4 regions of the Pseudomonas sp. FP603 genome follow, and region 1 is predicted to be linked to each of the others. Evidence: predicted binding sites of a transcription regulator. Region 1 holds the regulator's gene; each other region holds the start of a gene.

What was found. Region 1 encodes sigma-54, which starts transcription at its own class of promoters, with help from an activator protein. Its sites were predicted from a motif close to ANTGGCATNNANNTTGCTNT; they were not measured.
Positions count from the first base shown of each region.
Region 2: PSH65_RS04785 (pilin) is a predicted target of sigma-54. The motif match lies at 1,823-1,842, and genes of this name have one in related genera.
Region 3: glnK (P-II family nitrogen regulator) is a predicted target of sigma-54. The motif match lies at 2,353-2,372, and genes of this name have one in related genera.
Region 4: PSH65_RS23630 (flagellar basal body rod protein FlgF) is a predicted target of sigma-54. The motif match lies at 1,575-1,594, and genes of this name have one in related genera.

Region 1 covers NZ_CP117431.1:5,906,944-5,911,128, forward strand. Annotated here, with positions in the region: gene lptC (LPS export ABC transporter periplasmic protein LptC) at 1-40, shown strand, start outside; gene lptA (lipopolysaccharide transport periplasmic protein LptA) at 27-575, shown strand; gene lptB (LPS export ABC transporter ATP-binding protein) at 575-1,300, shown strand; gene PSH65_RS27395 (RNA polymerase factor sigma-54) at 1,486-2,979, shown strand; gene hpf (ribosome hibernation-promoting factor, HPF/YfiA family) at 3,054-3,362, shown strand; gene ptsN (PTS IIA-like nitrogen regulatory protein PtsN) at 3,375-3,839, shown strand; gene rapZ (RNase adapter RapZ) at 3,842-4,185, shown strand, end outside.
Region 2 covers NZ_CP117431.1:1,010,746-1,014,930, forward strand. Annotated here, with positions in the region: gene pilB (type IV-A pilus assembly ATPase PilB) at 1-1,662, opposite strand, end outside; gene PSH65_RS04785 (pilin) at 1,889-2,314, shown strand; gene PSH65_RS04790 (BON domain-containing protein) at 2,632-2,988, shown strand; gene PSH65_RS04795 (DUF2845 domain-containing protein) at 3,163-3,459, opposite strand; gene PSH65_RS04800 (DUF748 domain-containing protein) at 3,459-4,185, opposite strand, start outside.
Region 3 covers NZ_CP117431.1:247,062-251,246, forward strand. Annotated here, with positions in the region: gene PSH65_RS01100 (YifB family Mg chelatase-like AAA ATPase) at 1-267, opposite strand, end outside; gene PSH65_RS01105 (HigA family addiction module antitoxin) at 612-875, shown strand; gene PSH65_RS01110 (Bro-N domain-containing protein) at 887-1,408, opposite strand; gene PSH65_RS01115 (accessory factor UbiK family protein) at 1,892-2,158, opposite strand; gene glnK (P-II family nitrogen regulator) at 2,577-2,915, shown strand; gene PSH65_RS01125 (ammonium transporter) at 2,951-4,185, shown strand, end outside.
Region 4 covers NZ_CP117431.1:5,116,818-5,121,002, forward strand. Annotated here, with positions in the region: gene flgG (flagellar basal-body rod protein FlgG) at 1-734, opposite strand, end outside; gene PSH65_RS23630 (flagellar basal body rod protein FlgF) at 780-1,520, opposite strand; gene PSH65_RS23635 (sigma-54-dependent phenylalanine hydroxylase transcriptional regulator PhhR) at 1,857-3,416, opposite strand; gene phhA (phenylalanine 4-monooxygenase) at 3,697-4,185, shown strand, end outside.

The DNA.
Region 1 (4,185 bases):
CCTGCTATCGAACGTAAGAGGACAGTATGAGGCTCGTTAAAACTCTCCCTATTTTGCTCAGTCTGGGCGCAGCACTGGGAAGCGTGAGCGCCTGGGCTCTGCCGAACGATCAAGAGCAGCCTATCCGCATTCAGGCCGACGATGCCCAACTGGACGACAAGAATGGCGTTGCCACCTACAAAGGCGACGTGATCATCACCCAAGGCTCGATGAAGGTCACCGGCAATACCGTGACCATCACCCGTACCCCGGCCGGCGACATCGACGTAGTGACTTCGGTGGGCAACCTCGCCTACTTCGAGCAACTGCAAACGGCGGGCGACACCAAGCCGGTTCAGGGCTACGGCGTAACTATTCAGTACCACGCCTCGCAAAACCGCGTCGTGCTGATCGATCGCGCCAAAGTCATCGACAAGGACAACAACGTCACCCAAGGCGAGAAAATCGTCTACGACACGGTCAAAAAGCTTGCGAGCGCCGGTCGCGCCACGGGTAACAAGGTCACCGAGTCGCGTCCTCGCATCGACATGGTGATCCAGCCGAAGAAGAAAACCGACGAGCAAAAGGCCCAGTAATGGCAACTCTGAAAGCTCAGCATCTGGCCAAGAGCTACAAGAGCCGTCAGGTCGTGCGCGACGTCAGCCTGTCTATCGACAGCGGTCAGATCGTCGGCCTGCTTGGTCCTAACGGCGCCGGTAAAACCACGTGCTTCTATATGATTGTCGGCCTGGTACAGGCCGATCAGGGCCGCGTACTGATCGATGACCTGGACGTCAGCCACCAGCCGATGCACGGTCGTGCGAAGGCGGGTATCGGCTATCTTCCGCAAGAAGCGTCGATCTTCCGCAAACTGTCGGTGGCCGACAACATCATGGCCATCCTCGAGACTCGCAAGGAACTCGACAAGGCCGGTCGTCGCCAAGAGCTGGAAAGCCTGATGCAGGAATTCCACATCCACCACATCCGCGACAACCTCGGCATGAGCCTGTCCGGTGGTGAACGCCGCCGAGTGGAAATCGCCCGAGCGCTGGCCACCAATCCGAAATTCATCCTCCTCGACGAACCCTTCGCCGGTGTGGACCCGATTTCGGTAGGCGACATCAAGCAGATCATTCATCACCTCAAGGCCAAAGGCATTGGCGTGCTGATCACGGACCACAACGTCCGCGAAACCCTGGATATCTGCGAAACCGCCTACATCGTCAACGATGGTCAACTGATCGCCGAAGGTGACTCTGCCACCATCCTGGCCAATGAACTGGTCAAGGAAGTGTATCTGGGCCATGAGTTCCGCCTGTAAGCACTGAGGTGCCCGGGTCGCCGAGAGGGCGCTCGCTTCAATAAAAAAATCAATAACCTTTTATTGTTACAGCGCTCTAGGCAAACACTTCAGTTTCGGGCATATAATTTGCTTATGTTTGGCGCTTCGGCGCCCTGTAGTGGATGGCGCATGTGCGCCGGCGAATAAGGTGTTAAGCCCCTGCCATGAAACCATCGCTAGTCTTGAGAATGGGCCAGCAGCTGACGATGACACCGCAGCTGCAACAGGCCATACGCCTGCTCCAATTGTCGACCCTGGACCTGCAACAGGAAATCCAGGAGGCCCTGGAGTCCAATCCGATGCTCGAACGCCAAGAAGAAGGCGACGACTTCGATAACGCAGACCCCTTGGCCGATAGCGCCGAACAGAAACCCAACGCCGACGTTCAGGAACCCTCCTACCAGGAAACCGCCCCGACGGTGGATAACCTAGAGGAAGGCGACTGGAACGAGCGAATTCCCAACGAATTGCCCGTCGACACCGCCTGGGAGGACGTCTACCAGACCAGCGCCAGCAGCCTGCCGAGCAACGATGACGACGAGTGGGATTTCACCACCCGTACGTCGGTCGGTGAAAGCCTGCAAAGCCATTTGCTCTGGCAGCTGAACCTTGCACCGATGTCCGACACCGATCGCCTGATCGCCGTAACCCTGATCGATTGCATCAACAATCAGGGCTACCTGGACGAAACCCTCGAGGAAATCCTCGAAGCGTTCGACCCGGAACTGGACATCGAACTGGACGAAATCGAAGCCGTCCTGCACCGCATCCAGCAATTCGAACCCGCTGGCATCGGCGCCCGCAATCTCGGTGAGTGCCTGCTGCTGCAACTGCGCCAGCTGTCCGCCAAGACCCCCTGGCTGGCAGAGGCCAAGCGTCTGGTCACCGATTACATCGACCTGCTCGGCAGCCGCGACTACAGCCAGCTAATGCGCCGCATGAAGCTCAAGGAAGATGAGCTGCGCCAGGTCATCGAACTGGTCCAGAGCCTCAATCCGCGTCCGGGCTCGCAGATCGAGTCCACCGAAGCCGAATACGTTGTTCCGGACGTGATTGTGCGCAAGGACAACGAACGCTGGCTGGTGGAGCTGAATCAGGAGTCGGTGCCACGCCTGCGGGTCAACGCCCAGTACGCCGGTTTCGTGCGTCGTGCCGATACCAGCGCCGATAACACCTTCATGCGCAATCAACTGCAGGAAGCTCGCTGGTTCATCAAGAGTCTGCAAAGCCGCAATGAAACCTTGATGAAAGTCGCCACCCAAATCGTCGAGCATCAGCGCGGCTTTCTTGAATACGGTGACGAAGCCATGAAGCCGTTGGTGCTGCATGACATCGCCGAAGCGGTGGGCATGCATGAATCGACGATTTCACGGGTAACCACGCAAAAATTCATGCATACCCCACGGGGCATCTATGAACTGAAATACTTTTTTTCCAGCCACGTCAGTACCTCCGAAGGCGGTGAATGCTCGTCCACGGCGATCCGCGCGATCATCAAAAAACTGGTTGCCGCGGAAAATCAGAAAAAGCCGTTGAGTGACAGCAAGATCGCTGGTTTACTGGAGGCACAAGGCATTCAGGTGGCTCGCCGCACCGTCGCCAAGTACCGCGAATCCCTCGGGATCGCGCCTTCGAGCGAACGCAAGCGGTTGATGTAGAGCCACGCCACAGCGTTCCAGTGGTAGATCATCTGATCTACCGCTTTATGCACTGGCAACGAAGGAGAAGCTGTATGCAAGTCAACATCAGTGGACACCAACTGGAAGTGACCGAACCCCTGCGCACCTACATCGGCGAAAAACTCGACCGATTGGAGAGGCATTTCGACAAGATCACCAATGTGCAAGTCACGATGAACGTCGAAAAACTGCTGCAGAAGATCGAAGCCACGCTGCATATTCCCGGCGGAGAAGTGGTCGCCAATGCCGAGCATACGGACATGTATGCCGCCATCGACCTGCTGACCGACAAGCTGGATCGCCAACTCAAAAAGCATAAGGAAAAGACCCAGAGCCTCCTCCAGGGCGCGACCGGTCGTTAACATCCCCAACCCATGATCCGACTTGAAACCATCCTGACCCCCGGCCGTTCCCTCGTGAACGTGCCGGGCGGCAGTAAAAAGAAAGCCCTCGAACAGATTGCCAACCTTATCCACAAAGAAGTGCCGGATCTGGCCATGCAGGATGTATTCGAGAGCCTGGTTGCCCGTGAAAAACTCGGTTCCACCGGTTTTGGCAACGGCATCGCCATCCCCCACTGCCGCCTAAAGGGCTGCGACTCGCCCATCAGTGCCTTGATGCACCTGGACGCGCCTATCGATTTCGACGCCATCGACGGAGCCCCGGTTGACCTGCTGTTTGTGCTGCTGGTCCCGGAAGCCGCCACCGACGCACACCTGGAACTGCTGCGCCAGATCGCCAGCATGCTTGATCGCAAGGAAGTGCGCGAAAAACTGCGCAGCGCCCCGAGCAACGAAGCCTTGTACAAGGTTGTCCTGGACGAGCAGAACGGTCACTAATCATGCGCCTGATCATCGTCAGCGGCCGCTCCGGCTCAGGTAAAAGTACCGCCCTCGATGTGCTCGAGGACAACGGCTATTACTGCATCGACAACCTGCCTGCCGGTCTGCTGCCGGAGTTGGCCGAACGCGCGCTGATTCATACCGAACTGGCACAACCGCTGGTGGCCGTGTCCATCGATGCGCGTAACTTGCCAAGCCACCTGTCGCGGTTTCCCGAATTGCTGGAAGAAGTCCGCAGCCGGCATATCCAGTGCGATGTGCTGTACCTGGACGCCGACGAAGAAACCTTGCTCAAACGCTTTTCGGAAACTCGCCGTCGTCACCCGCTCAGTAGCGCCAATCG
Region 2 (4,185 bases), 2.0 Mb from region 1:
GGTGATGCCTTGCATGGCCTTGAGCAGGCCCGAAGTACGCAGGTCGTTGAAGCCGTCCTTACGCATCTGGATGTCGATTTCCAGTGAGTTGCCTTCGGCCATGATCAGCCGTTGCAGGTCTGGGGTGTTCTTTACCACTTCATAAATCCCTACTCGCCCTTTGTAACCGCTGTTGCACTGATCGCAACCGATCGGTTCATAGATCGTGAACGAGCCGATGCGTTCCTCGGGAAAGCCTTCTTTGAGCAACGCCTCGCGGGGAATCTCGATGGGCTTTTTGCAATGACTGCACAGTTTGCGCGCCAGGCGCTGAGCGATGATCAGGCTGACCGAGGTCGCGATGTTGAAGCCCTGAATCCCCATGTTGTGCAGGCGTGTCAGGGTTTGCGCGGCGCTGTTGGTGTGTAGGGTGGAAAGTACCATGTGCCCGGTCTGGGCAGCCTTGATGGCGATTTCGGCGGTTTCGAGGTCGCGGATTTCGCCGACCATGATCACGTCCGGGTCCTGACGCAGAAACGAGCGCAGCGCCTGGGCGAAATCCAGTCCTTGCCTGGGATTGACGTTGACCTGGTTGATGCCTTCCATGTTGATTTCTACCGGGTCTTCGGCGGTGGAGATATTGATGTCGACGGTGTTGAGGATGTTCAACCCTGTATAGAGCGACACGGTCTTGCCCGAGCCGGTGGGACCGGTCACCAGAATCATCCCTTGTGGCTGCTTGAGGGCGGCCATGTACAGGTCTTTCTGGTCGGGTTCGTAACCGAGGGCATCGATGCCCATTTGGGCACTGGACGGGTCGAGGATCCGGATCACCACCTTCTCGCCCCACAGGGTTGGCAGGGTGTTGACCCGGAAGTCGATGGAGTTGCTTTTGGACAGGCGCATCTTGATTCGCCCGTCCTGGGGTTTGCGCCGTTCGGAGATGTCGAGACTGGCCATGACCTTCAGCCGCGAAGCAATGCGGTTGGCCAGTTGTGTCGGCCTTGCGACCTCTCGCAGCATGCCATCGGTGCGCATCCGCACGCGGTAGATTTTTTCATAGGGCTCGAAATGCAGGTCGGAAGAACCGCTCTTGATCGCGTCGAGCAGCATCTTGTGGACGAAGCGCACCACGGGCGCATCATCGGTATCTTGCCCCGGGATGGAATCCTGGTGCTGGTCATCGACCGACTCGATGTCCAGCCCGTCGAGGTCGACATCGGCCATGTCTTCCAGACCGGTGGAGGGGTTGTCGAAGAATTTTTCGATGGCGTCGCTGAGCTTGTCTTCCTCCACCAGAATGGCTTCGGTGCTCAGCCCGGTGCTGAACTGGATGTCGTTGATGGCTTGATGATTGGTCGGGTCGGAAATCCCCACGAACAGCTTGTTACCCCGTCGCCAGAGGGGCAGGGCGTGGTGCTGGCGGATCAGTTTCTCGCTGACCAGCCCTCGGGGTTGGGTGTCCTTGTCCAGGCAATTGAGGTCCAGCAGGGCCATGCCGAAATGCTCCGAGGCCACCTCGGCGACTTGCCAGCTCTTCAGCAGTTTGTTTTGCACCAGATAGCTGACCAGCGAGATTCGATTGCGTTGGGCTTGTTGATACGCCTGTTGCGCACTTTGATCAGTGATCAGCTCGGCCAGTACCAATTGCTTGGCCAGACCGCTAAGGGCAATGTCATTCATTGGGATACCGGCCGCAGACAGTTAATGACTTATAGCCTAGTCAAGCAGTGGAACCAAACCGGCCGGGGTGAGGTGACAAAAAGTGTCAGATAGTGCGGTTCCTTGGAGTAGGAAAGGTCTTTGCCGCGATCTCGCGCCCAGCAGGCAGGGGCGCGCGCGGCTTGGCATGACCTGTGCTGTGCCTTGTTCAGATCATGAGATTTCGACTCATGCATGGAGCCTGTCTATGAAAAATCAAAAAGGTTTTACTCTGATTGAACTGCTGATCGTGGTGGCGATCATCGGGATTCTGGCGACGTTTGCATTGCCACAGTATTCGAAGTACCAGGCGCGGGCGAAGGTCACTGCCGGCCTTGCAGAAATATCGGCACTGAAGGTGCCTTTCGAAGACATCATCAACCAAGGCACCAACCCTACCCTCGAACTGATCGGCGGTACGACGACTACAGGCAATTGCACGATTACGGCAACAGGTACCGCCTCTTCCGGTGTTGGCAGTATTGGCTGCACGATTCTCAATGCCCCGGGACCGGTGCTCAGCAAAACCATTACGCTTTCACGCACACTCGCTGGCGGCTGGACTTGCGCCACTACGGTTGAACAGGAATACGCTCCTAAAGGCTGCACTGGTGCTGCTGCCGCTGGCTCTTGATCCATTGTCATCCTGCCAATGCCCCGCCTTTCACGACGCGGGGTATTTTTTTGCTCGTCATTTGAGGAGCGCACCAATAATCAAGAAAACCCCCCGACAATTCATGGCCTTAGGCCGGCGTTAAAACCCGCAAGTTGCATGTAGATAATTTCGCAGTCATGCAATTTGCATGATTTCGGAAATTATCATTGTGGTTAACTTGTTGATTTAAACGGTTTTATTTTTTATGTCGCTGTTGGCACAGCGTTCGCACTACCTCCTGTAACCCTGCTGACAAGACACGCAGCAGACTTTCCAGAAATACAGGAGTTACTCGTATGAAGAAGTTCGCTATCGCTGCCGCTACTGCTACCGCGTTGACCCTGACCATGGCCAACGCTGCATTTGCACAGACCACCCAAGCGACTCAGGCACCCATGATGCTGGCCGCCGGTGAAGTCACTGAAGCGAAAGAGGATGTTTCCGATACCTGGATCACAACCAAAGTCAAAGCAGACCTGGTAACCGAAAAAGGCATCCCCGGCACCGACATCAAGGTCGAAACCAACAAAGGCGTTGTATCCCTGTCTTCCACCACTGTGCTGACAGATGCTCAGAAAGCCACCGCCGTGCAAATCGCCAAGAACATCAAAGGCGTCAAAGCGGTGTCCGCTGACGGCCTGAAATCGGAGTAAAACAAGGCTTCTCGCCTGGACCGGGAGAAGGTGCGGTAGGCGGGCCGAGTCATACGTCTGCCGCTACTTGAGAGTTCATGCGAAGGCCACAAGGATGTGGCCATTACAGGCCCCGGCATTCGTGTCGGGGCCTGTTCTATTGGGAACAACGCAAAAACAACTGTGGGAGTGGATTCAATTCCCACGCTTGCTGGTGATTCGAACCAACCGGTTGCCTTCAAAGCGCAGGTACTGGTACATCCCGCTGTTGGGCCCGTAGGTCCATTCCTCGACCTGAAACTCTTCCCGCCGATTGGCACTACGCTTGTAGCCCAACAAGTCGCGGGCAACCGGCTCTCCGCATTTCTGCAGCACTTCGCCGGACCTGTCCCCCACGCTGATCAATTGACTGCCGCAGCGCAAGGTATCGGCCGCTGCTGTCTGGCCGGCAACCAGCAACAGAGCCAGGCTCAAAAGCCAACGTGCGCCCATCACTCGGCATCCAGATGCATGGGGGTGATAACGCGGCCATCGCTTTGTGCCTCACCGAGGCTGGCGTCGATGAAGTACACGCGGTCATCGGCCAATTGACCCTTGTCCACCAGAAAATCCTTGATGCTGCTGGCCCGTTCTTGCCCCAGTTGACGTAACAGAACTTCGCTGGAGCTCCAGAAGGCGATCACGCTTTCACGCATTTTTTTGCTGCGTTCTTCCTTGCCCAGGTCCTTCCATTCGGCGGGCGGCTGGGTCTTCAGGCGTGTGCGGTAGATCCCTTCGAGCAGCGGGCCTTTCTCGCTGTCCGGCACTTCCAGCAATGAGGCCTGGGCCGGCACCTTGTCACCGCGACGCTGGAGCATCTTGTAGTAGTTGTACTGGTATTCCCGTTCCAGGCGTTGCTCGGCAATCAGCGGACCATCGCTGCTCTTGGCTGCAGTGCCTTCGATTTCCAGGCGCAGGGCCGGACGTTCCTTGAGCGCCTGGGACAGCTTGACCAGCGCCGCTTCGGCGTCTTTGCTCAGGTCGCTTGAGCCCGGTGCGAATGCCACTGTGCCCAAGTCTTCCGAACCACCGCCGCTGACCAGCCCGCCAATCATTTTGAATGGCGCGGCGGCGGCTTTCACGATCAGGTTGCGCAGGGTCTGCCAGATAATAGGCATGACACTGAACTGTGGGTTGTTCAGGTCGCCGCTCACCGGTAGCTCAATGGAAATCTTGCCG
Region 3 (4,185 bases), 1.2 Mb from region 1:
AATCCCCAAGGCAATCGCCAGATCGAATCGCCCGCCGTCCTTCGGCAGATCGGCGGGAGCGAGATTCAAGGTGATACGCCGCGCCGGAAATTGCAGCCCCGAATTGATGATCGCGCTGCGTACTCGGTCCTTGCTTTCCTTCACGGCGGCTTCGGGCAAACCGACCATCGTCAGTGACGGCAAGCCGTTGGCCAGATGCACTTCTACGGTAACGGCGGGCGCTTCCACGCCAACCTGGGCGCGGCTGTGGACGATGGAGAGGGACATGGTCGTTCCTTGAGCTGACAGGGAACCGCTTCCTGCGGTTTTTGAAGGGTAGTCGTGGGCAGATGATTTAGCGTGGCGGCGGAGTAACCAAACTTTCGCAGGATGTTGCTGGGGGGCAAGCTGATTCCAGTCAGTTAAGCCGTAACGCGATCTGTAGCAGCTGCCGAAGGCTGCTACAAAGGTCACGTCGCGGCTGGTATTTGGGCGTAATCAACAGAGGAGCTAGATTTCTTTGTAGGACCGGGCCTGAATAGATGAAGGACTTCGGTGAAAGAGCTTGGACGCTCTTGTCGGATCGGGGTGGCTGCTTATGATCAAAGCTGATCAAGCCCTCAGGAGGGGATATGAGCAATTCTGGAATGCGGCCGATTCATCCTGGCGAAATCCTTGAAAAGGAGTTTCTTGAGCCGCTGGGTATTACAGCGGATGCTTTGGCTAGGTCGTTGAATGAGGTCGCGGGTGATGTGAGAGCTCTTGTGATGCAGGAGGGTGGTATCAGTCCTGAGCTCGCAAAGAAGCTCTCGCTCTGCCTGAAAACCACCCCCGAGTTCTGGCTAAACCTGCAATCGGCCTACGATCAGCGCAGAACCGAAATCGAGCGTGGTTGAGCTTCGGGAGCTTAAAAAGACTGCAGCACCCGCGAAGCACGCTTCCACCACGGCGCATTGACCCTACCTCGCGGTCGTTTCTCATTTGGCAGCAGTTGCGGAACATCCTGCAACCGAATCCACGGCTGGTTATTCCAGTGCAGCAAACTCAATGACATCTCCGGCCAGTTCAGCAAACTCAGGATCGGGCGCTCTGTTGAGGTGGGTTGCTGGGCGTCTCTGAGGGCTGGCACGACATCGTGGGTCAGCCATTCGCGCAGGCCTCGGTATTCGGGGCAGTAGTGGTAGATCAGTAACGCGTAGACGCCGGATTCGCTGATCAGCAGTGTGTTCTCTACTGTGCCGTGGATGAGCATTCGCACGGACTGGTGTTGGTCGGGGTCGAGTTTTCGTAACGCTCGTTCGTCGAGGAAAAGCCTTAGCAATCGGCCGAGGTCGCGGGCGCTGAACCAGGGCTGGTTTTCCAGGAGGCGGGCGTGGAGGTGGAGTTTGTGGCGGGTGAAGATGTGGGGGATTAGATAGTTTTCGTCCATGGTGCAGTTCTCGGGATCAAATGAAGAAAACTGCCTCTGATCGTCGCCAAACGAAAAAGGTGGCAGCCATGCGCGGGTTGGCGAACCGGTGACGCCCGAAAACCGGCAGACCCGAAGGTCTCCCACGCATAGCCGCCATAATTCGAGATGGGAACAAATTCCTCGGTCGAATGTGGTCGCGGTGCGTCGGGGTCTTCCAGGTCGCCAAACCCAGAGCTGAACATTCAGCTGGGGATGAGCATAGAAACTGGAGGCCTTACGACGCAATCGGACGGCGGTGGTGTTCTTTGTAGGAAGTTGCTGGGATGTTTGCGGGGCTTAAGATCAAAAGATCGCAGCCTTCGGCAGCTCCTACAGAAAACATTGAATGATCGTTCCCACGCTCTGCGTGGGAATGCATCCCGTGACGCTCTGCGTCACATCTGGAGCGGAACGCGGAGCGTCCCTGGCGGCATTCCCACGCAGAGCGCGGGAATGATCAGCTTACTCGGCGTCAGCAGGTGGGTTGAGCTTCGCTTCAAGCTCCGCCACTTTCGCTTCAAGGCTCTCCAACCGAGCCCGGGTCCGTGCCAGTACGACCATCTGGCTATCAAACTCTTCCCGGCTCACCAGGTCCAGCTTGCTGAAGCCGCTCTGCAACAGAGCCTTGAACTGGCTTTCGATTTCGCTTTTCGGCAGTGGGGTGTCGCCGCTGAAGAGGCGGGAGGCGGTGCCGCTCAGGGCGTCGAGGAAGTCTTTGGGCGCGAGCATGGGAAATGTTCCTGTCAACAATGGCGGGCAGTGTACCACGCAGTGTCTATAGTCAATCTCGGCGGCAACGGATGCACGCTTTTCGCGCATGTGGATGGGCGGCTGCGCACTGTTGTTGTGCGTAACCGTTGCGTCAATCGGCTGGAACGGCCTGCGGTAGCGGCCAAGGGCTTGAAATCAATGGGTTTTGGATAGATGGCAAGCTTTCTGCTTAGTCGCTGGTGACCCATGCACTGATGCAGTCGCTGTGACGAATGCAGTGCGCCAAGCGGAACGGGGGAAGTTTCGTGCGGAGTGGTTCGCTGGCGTCGGACGGGCAGGTAAGGCCGACGATGCGTTACAAAGCCAGGCACTGCGCTTAGACTTGAGTCGGGTTTGTTTTCCTGGGGCAAGTCCACCAATTCGGGAGAGAGTTTTCATGAAGCTAGTCACTGCCATCATCAAGCCGTTCAAACTGGACGACGTGCGCGAGTCGCTGTCCGAGATCGGCGTGCAGGGCATTACCGTTACTGAGGTCAAAGGCTTCGGTCGGCAGAAGGGTCACACCGAGCTGTATCGCGGCGCGGAGTACGTGGTCGATTTTCTGCCCAAGGTGAAGATCGATGTCGCCATTGACGACAAGGATCTGGACCGGGTTATCGAGGCGATAACCAAGGCCGCCAACACCGGCAAGATCGGTGACGGCAAGATCTTCGTGGTCAATCTGGAACAGGCGATTCGCATCCGTACCGGCGAAACCGATACCGACGCAATCTAAGCCGCCACAAACCCAACGCCCCAGGAGAAAACAATATGACTCTGCGTAAAATCGCAGGGCTAGGAGCCCTGTTGTCCCTCGTAATGCCCGGCCTGGCCATGGCGGCAGACGAAGTGGCGGCCCCAGTCCTCAATTCCGGCGATACCGCCTGGATGATGACCTCGACAGCCCTTGTGCTGTTCATGACCATTCCCGGTCTCGCGCTGTTCTACGGCGGCATGGTTCGCTCGAAAAACATTCTTTCCGTGATGATGCAGTGCTTCGCCATTACCGGTCTGATCAGCATTCTGTGGGTCATTTATGGCTACAGCATTGCGTTCGACACCACCGGCATGGAGCAGGGCGTCGTCAACTTCAACTCGTTCTTTGGCGGCATGGGCAAGGCGTTCCTCGCCGGTGTCACGCCTTCGAGCCTGACCGGTCCCGCGGCGCTGTTCCCCGAGGCGGTCTTCATTACCTTCCAGATGACTTTCGCCATCATCACCCCAGCGTTGATCGTCGGTGCTTTCGCCGAGCGGATGAAGTTCTCCGCCATGCTGATCTTCATGGGCATCTGGTTCACCCTGGTTTACGCACCGATTGCGCACATGGTCTGGTCCGGCAACGGCGGCCTGATGTGGGACTGGGGCGTGCTCGACTTCGCCGGCGGCACCGTGGTGCACATCAACGCCGGTGTGGCCGGTCTGATTGCCTGCCTGGTATTGGGCAAGCGTAAAGGCTTCCCGACCACCCCGATGGCCCCACACAACCTCGGCTACACCTTGATGGGCGCCGCGATGCTGTGGATTGGCTGGTTCGGCTTCAACGCCGGTTCCGCTGCCGCCGCTAACGGCACTGCCGGCATGGCGATGCTGGTCACCCAGATCGCCACCGCTGCTGCGGCGCTGGGCTGGATGTTTGCCGAGTGGATCACCCACGGCAAACCAAGCGCACTGGGTATCGCGTCGGGTGTTGTGGCCGGTCTGGTTGCAATCACTCCGGCGGCAGGCACCGTGGGCCCGATGGGCGCTCTGGTGATCGGTTTGGCGGCGGGCGTGGTGTGCTTCTTCTGCGCAACCACCCTGAAACGCAAACTCGGTTATGACGACTCCCTGGATGCCTTCGGCGTGCATGGCATCGGCGGTATCCTCGGTGCGATCCTGACCGGTGTGTTCGCGGCACCGGCCCTCGGTGGCTTCGGTACCGTCACCGACATTGGTGCACAAGTCTGGATTCAGTGCAAAGGCGTGGGCTTCACGGTGATCTACACCGCGATCGTCACGTTCATCAT
Region 4 (4,185 bases), 790 kb from region 1:
TTGGAGTTCATCTCGTAGGCGCGCTGAGTGGTGATCATGTTGACCATCTCTTCAACGGTGCTGACGTTGGACGTTTCCAGGGTGTTCTGCAGCGTGGTGCCGAAACCGGCGAGGCCCGGGGTGCCGACTTGCGGCGCGCCACTGGCAGCGGTTTCCAGGAACAGGTTGTTACCCACCGCTTGCAGACCGGCCGGGTTGATGAAGTCGGCGGTTTGCAGGTTGCCGATCACCTGGGAGGCCGGGTTGCCGGCAACAGTGACAGACACGGTGCCGTCACGGCCGACGGTGAACGTCTGGGCGTCGTTCGGAATGACAATCGCCGGCTCCAGGGCGAAGCCGCTGGCGTTCACGATCTGACCGTTGGAGTCCAGGTGGAAGGTACCGTCACGGGTGTAGGCCGTGGTGCCATCCGGCTGCAGAATCTGGAAGAAACCGCGACCATCGACGGCCAGGTCAAGCGGCTGCTCGGTTGTTTGCAAGCTACCAGCGGTGAAGTTTTTCTGGGTGCCGACAATGCGCACACCGGTACCCACTTGCAGACCCGACGGCAATTCACTGTCCTGGGTCGACTGGGCGCCTGGCTGGCGTTTGATCTGGTACAGCAAGTCCTGGAACTCGGCGCGGTCACGTTTGAAACCCGTGGTCGATACGTTCGCCAGGTTGTTGGAAATGGTGGTGAGGTTGGTGTCCTGGGCGGACAGACCTGTTTTGGCAACCCATAGAGCCGGAAGCATTCGATTCTCCTCGTGCGCCTGTTTTACGGCGCGACGTTCTGATAATTAGCTGATCTGCAAGACCCGAGCCATGGCCTGGTCATCGTCTTTGGCGGTGTTCATCATCTTGATGTGCAGCTCGAACTGCTTGGCCAGCGCCAGCACCGAGGTCATTTCTTCCACAGCATTGACGTTGCTCGACTCAAGGAACCCGGACACCAGTTTGACGTTGGCATCGGCCTGCGCCGGCTTGCCATCCTTGGTGTGGATCGAACCGTCCAGGCCTTTGGTCATGTTCTTGAAGTCCGGGTTGACCAGTTTGATGCGGTCGACTTCGGCCATCACGCGAGGGCCTTCACCCATCGCACGGATGCTGATGGTGCCGTCTTCGCCGACTTCGATTTGCTGCTCGGGCGGCACGGCAATCGGCCCGCCGTTGCCTACCACCGGCATACCGTTGCCAGCACGCAGCACGCCCAGCGCGTCAACGTTCAGGCTGCCGGTGCGCACGTAGCTTTCACCGCCATCGGGGTTCTGCACGGCGATCCAGCCGTTACCCTGCACCGCGACGTCGAGGTCGCGACCGGTTTGCACCAGCGCACCCGGGGAGAAGTCGGTGGCCGGACGTTCGCTCATGGCAAACGCACGCGCCGGAAAGCTGTCACCAAACACCGGCATCGAACGGGCCTGTTCCAGGTCTTTCTGAAAACCGTTGGTAGAGATGTTCGCCAGGTTGTTGGCATGAGCCTTCTGCGCCAGTGCATTCTGGCTGGCGCCGGTCATTGCCACATAAAGGTACTTGTCCACACTCTTTCCTCTGCATGCCGGACGTTTGCCGCCCACCGCTGTACTGCTGAGCCATAAGCAATTTGCAGACCAACTTTTTTCTGGCGGCGCAGGGCCCGGCAAACAAAGGACTTGAGGGATCGGAGGGGATTGGGGGGAATGTGTCGAAGACGAAAAACCGGCGGTGTTATGCCGGTTGGTGGCAAGGCTTGACCGAGGTGTTGGCAGTGCTTGCCTCTTCGCGGGCAAGCCCGCTCCCACAGGATCTTCGGTGAACACAGTATTTGTGAACAACAAAGAAACCTGTGGGAGCGGGCTTGCCCGCGAAGAGGCCAGCACAAACACCGCACATGCCTGTTATGACTCGGTCTTGCCGACCTCATACTCACGCAACTTATTGGCAATGGTCGTATGCGAAACCCCCAACCGCTTGCCCAGTTGCCGACTGCTCGGATGCTCGGAATACAAACGCTCCAGCACCGCTTTTTCAAAGCGCCCGACAATCTCGTCCAAGCCGCCCTCAAGGGAAAAATCGCCAAGCGGCTGACGCACGCCGTAGTCCGGCAGACGAATGTGCTCGGCTTTGACGGTGCCGCCGTCACACAGGGAAACCGCCTGGAACAGTACGTTTTCCAACTGCCGCACGTTACCCGGCCAGTGATAGTGACTGAGCCGTTCCATCGCCGCCGGCGCCAGTTTCGGCAACGGGCAACCGATCTGCCGACTGGCCTGATCGAGGAAGTGCTCCACCAGCGGCGCCAGTCCGTCGAGGCATTCGCGCAGCGGCGGAATGTGCAGCGAGAGCACGTTCAAACGGTGGTACAAATCCTGGCGAAACTCACCGCGAGCGCACAACTCGGACAAGTCCACTTGAGTCGCGCAGATCACCCGCACATCCAGATAAACCTCTTCATCACTGCCGACACGACGGAAGCAACCGTCCTGCAGAAAGCGCAGCAATTTCACTTGCAAGCGCGGGCTCATTTCGCCGACGCCATCGAGAAACAGCGTACCGCCCGCCGTCAGTTCCAACAGCCCGAGCTTGCCTTCGGCCCGTGCCCCTTCGAAGGCGCCGGGGCCGTAACCGAACAATTCGGTCTCGGCCATGGACTCCGGCAAGCCGGCGCAATTGAGCGCCATCAACGGTGATTGCCCACGCGGGCTCGCCAGGTGACAAGCCCGCGCCAACAACTCTTTGCCGGTGCCGGTTTCGCCTTCGATCAACAGCGGCGCATCCAGCGGCGCCATGCGCCGCGCTTCGCGAACCACCGCAGCCATCACTTTCGAGCTCTGGAAAATGCTGTCGAAGCCGCGCAATTCCTGCTTGCGCACGTTATAGATGCGCTCACCCACCCGGTCCGCCCGGTGCAACGTCAACACCGCACCGGCCATGGCCTCGCTTTCGTCATGCTCCGATTGCAGCGGCGCGATGTCGGCGAGAAACACGTCACCCTTGACCTTGACCCGCAAGCCGTTGATCCGCGACTTGTTCGCGCGCACCAGCTCCGGCAAATCGAAATCCTCGGCGTACCGCGACAATGGAATCCCGGGCACCTCGTCCACCCGCACCCCGAGCAACTGCGCCGCCGCACGGTTGGCCGCGACGATGGAGCCGCCCATGTCGATCGACAGCACCGGAAACTCCAGGGCACCGAGCAAGGCATTGAGCTCCATGTGCCGACGCTCGCTGGGCATCAGCCCTACGCGTTTGACGCCGAACACCCCACCAATCGCCTCGAACTTCGGACGCAACGCCTGGAACTGAATATTGATCAGGTTCGGGCAGTGCAGATAGATAGCATTGCCGTGCTCACCGCCCACCTCGCCGCGGGCGACGTTGATCCCGTACTCGACCAACAGGTTGAGAATGTCGCGCAGGATACCGATGCGGTTCTGGCAGTGGACTTTGATACGCATATAAAGGCCCGTAACAGGGGAATCGAGGCCCGACGCAAGGAAATTTCTGCGCGAACGCCAAGTTAGTCGTCAAGATTATGTGACACCCACGATCCATTTCAAACATGGAAATATCAATACTTACGCCACAGCAGCCAAACCGTAACGAATACTTTACGAAACGCATGGCTTTTTCCTACATAAGGCGCGGAACACCTGCTGCAAAGTCGCATACCTTGGCGTATCAATAATTCCAGAGCAGGACATAAAACAAGAACGTATCCCCTAGCAGGAGAGCAGCATGAAGCAGACGCAATACGTGGCTCGTGAGCCCGATGCGCAAGGTTTTATCGACTACCCCGCCGAAGAACACGCGGTGTGGAACACGCTGATCACTCGCCAACTGAAAGTGGTCGAGGGTCGTGCGTGCCAGGAATACCTGGACGGTATCGAAAAACTCGGTCTGCCCCACGACCGCATCCCGCAACTGGGTGAGATCAACAAAGTCCTCGGTGAAACCACCGGCTGGCAAGTTGCCCGAGTACCCGCACTGATTCCCTTCCAGACCTTTTTCGAATTGCTGGCGAGCAAGCAGTTTCCGGTGGCGACCTTTATTCGTACACGCGAAGAGCTGGATTACCTGCAAGAGCCTGACATTTTCCACGAGATCTTTGGCCACTGTCCTCTGCTGACCAACCCCTGGTTCGCCGAATTCACCCACACCTACGGCAAACTCGGCCTGCAAGCTTCCAAGGAAGAGCGCGTGTACCTGGCGCGCCTGTACTGGATG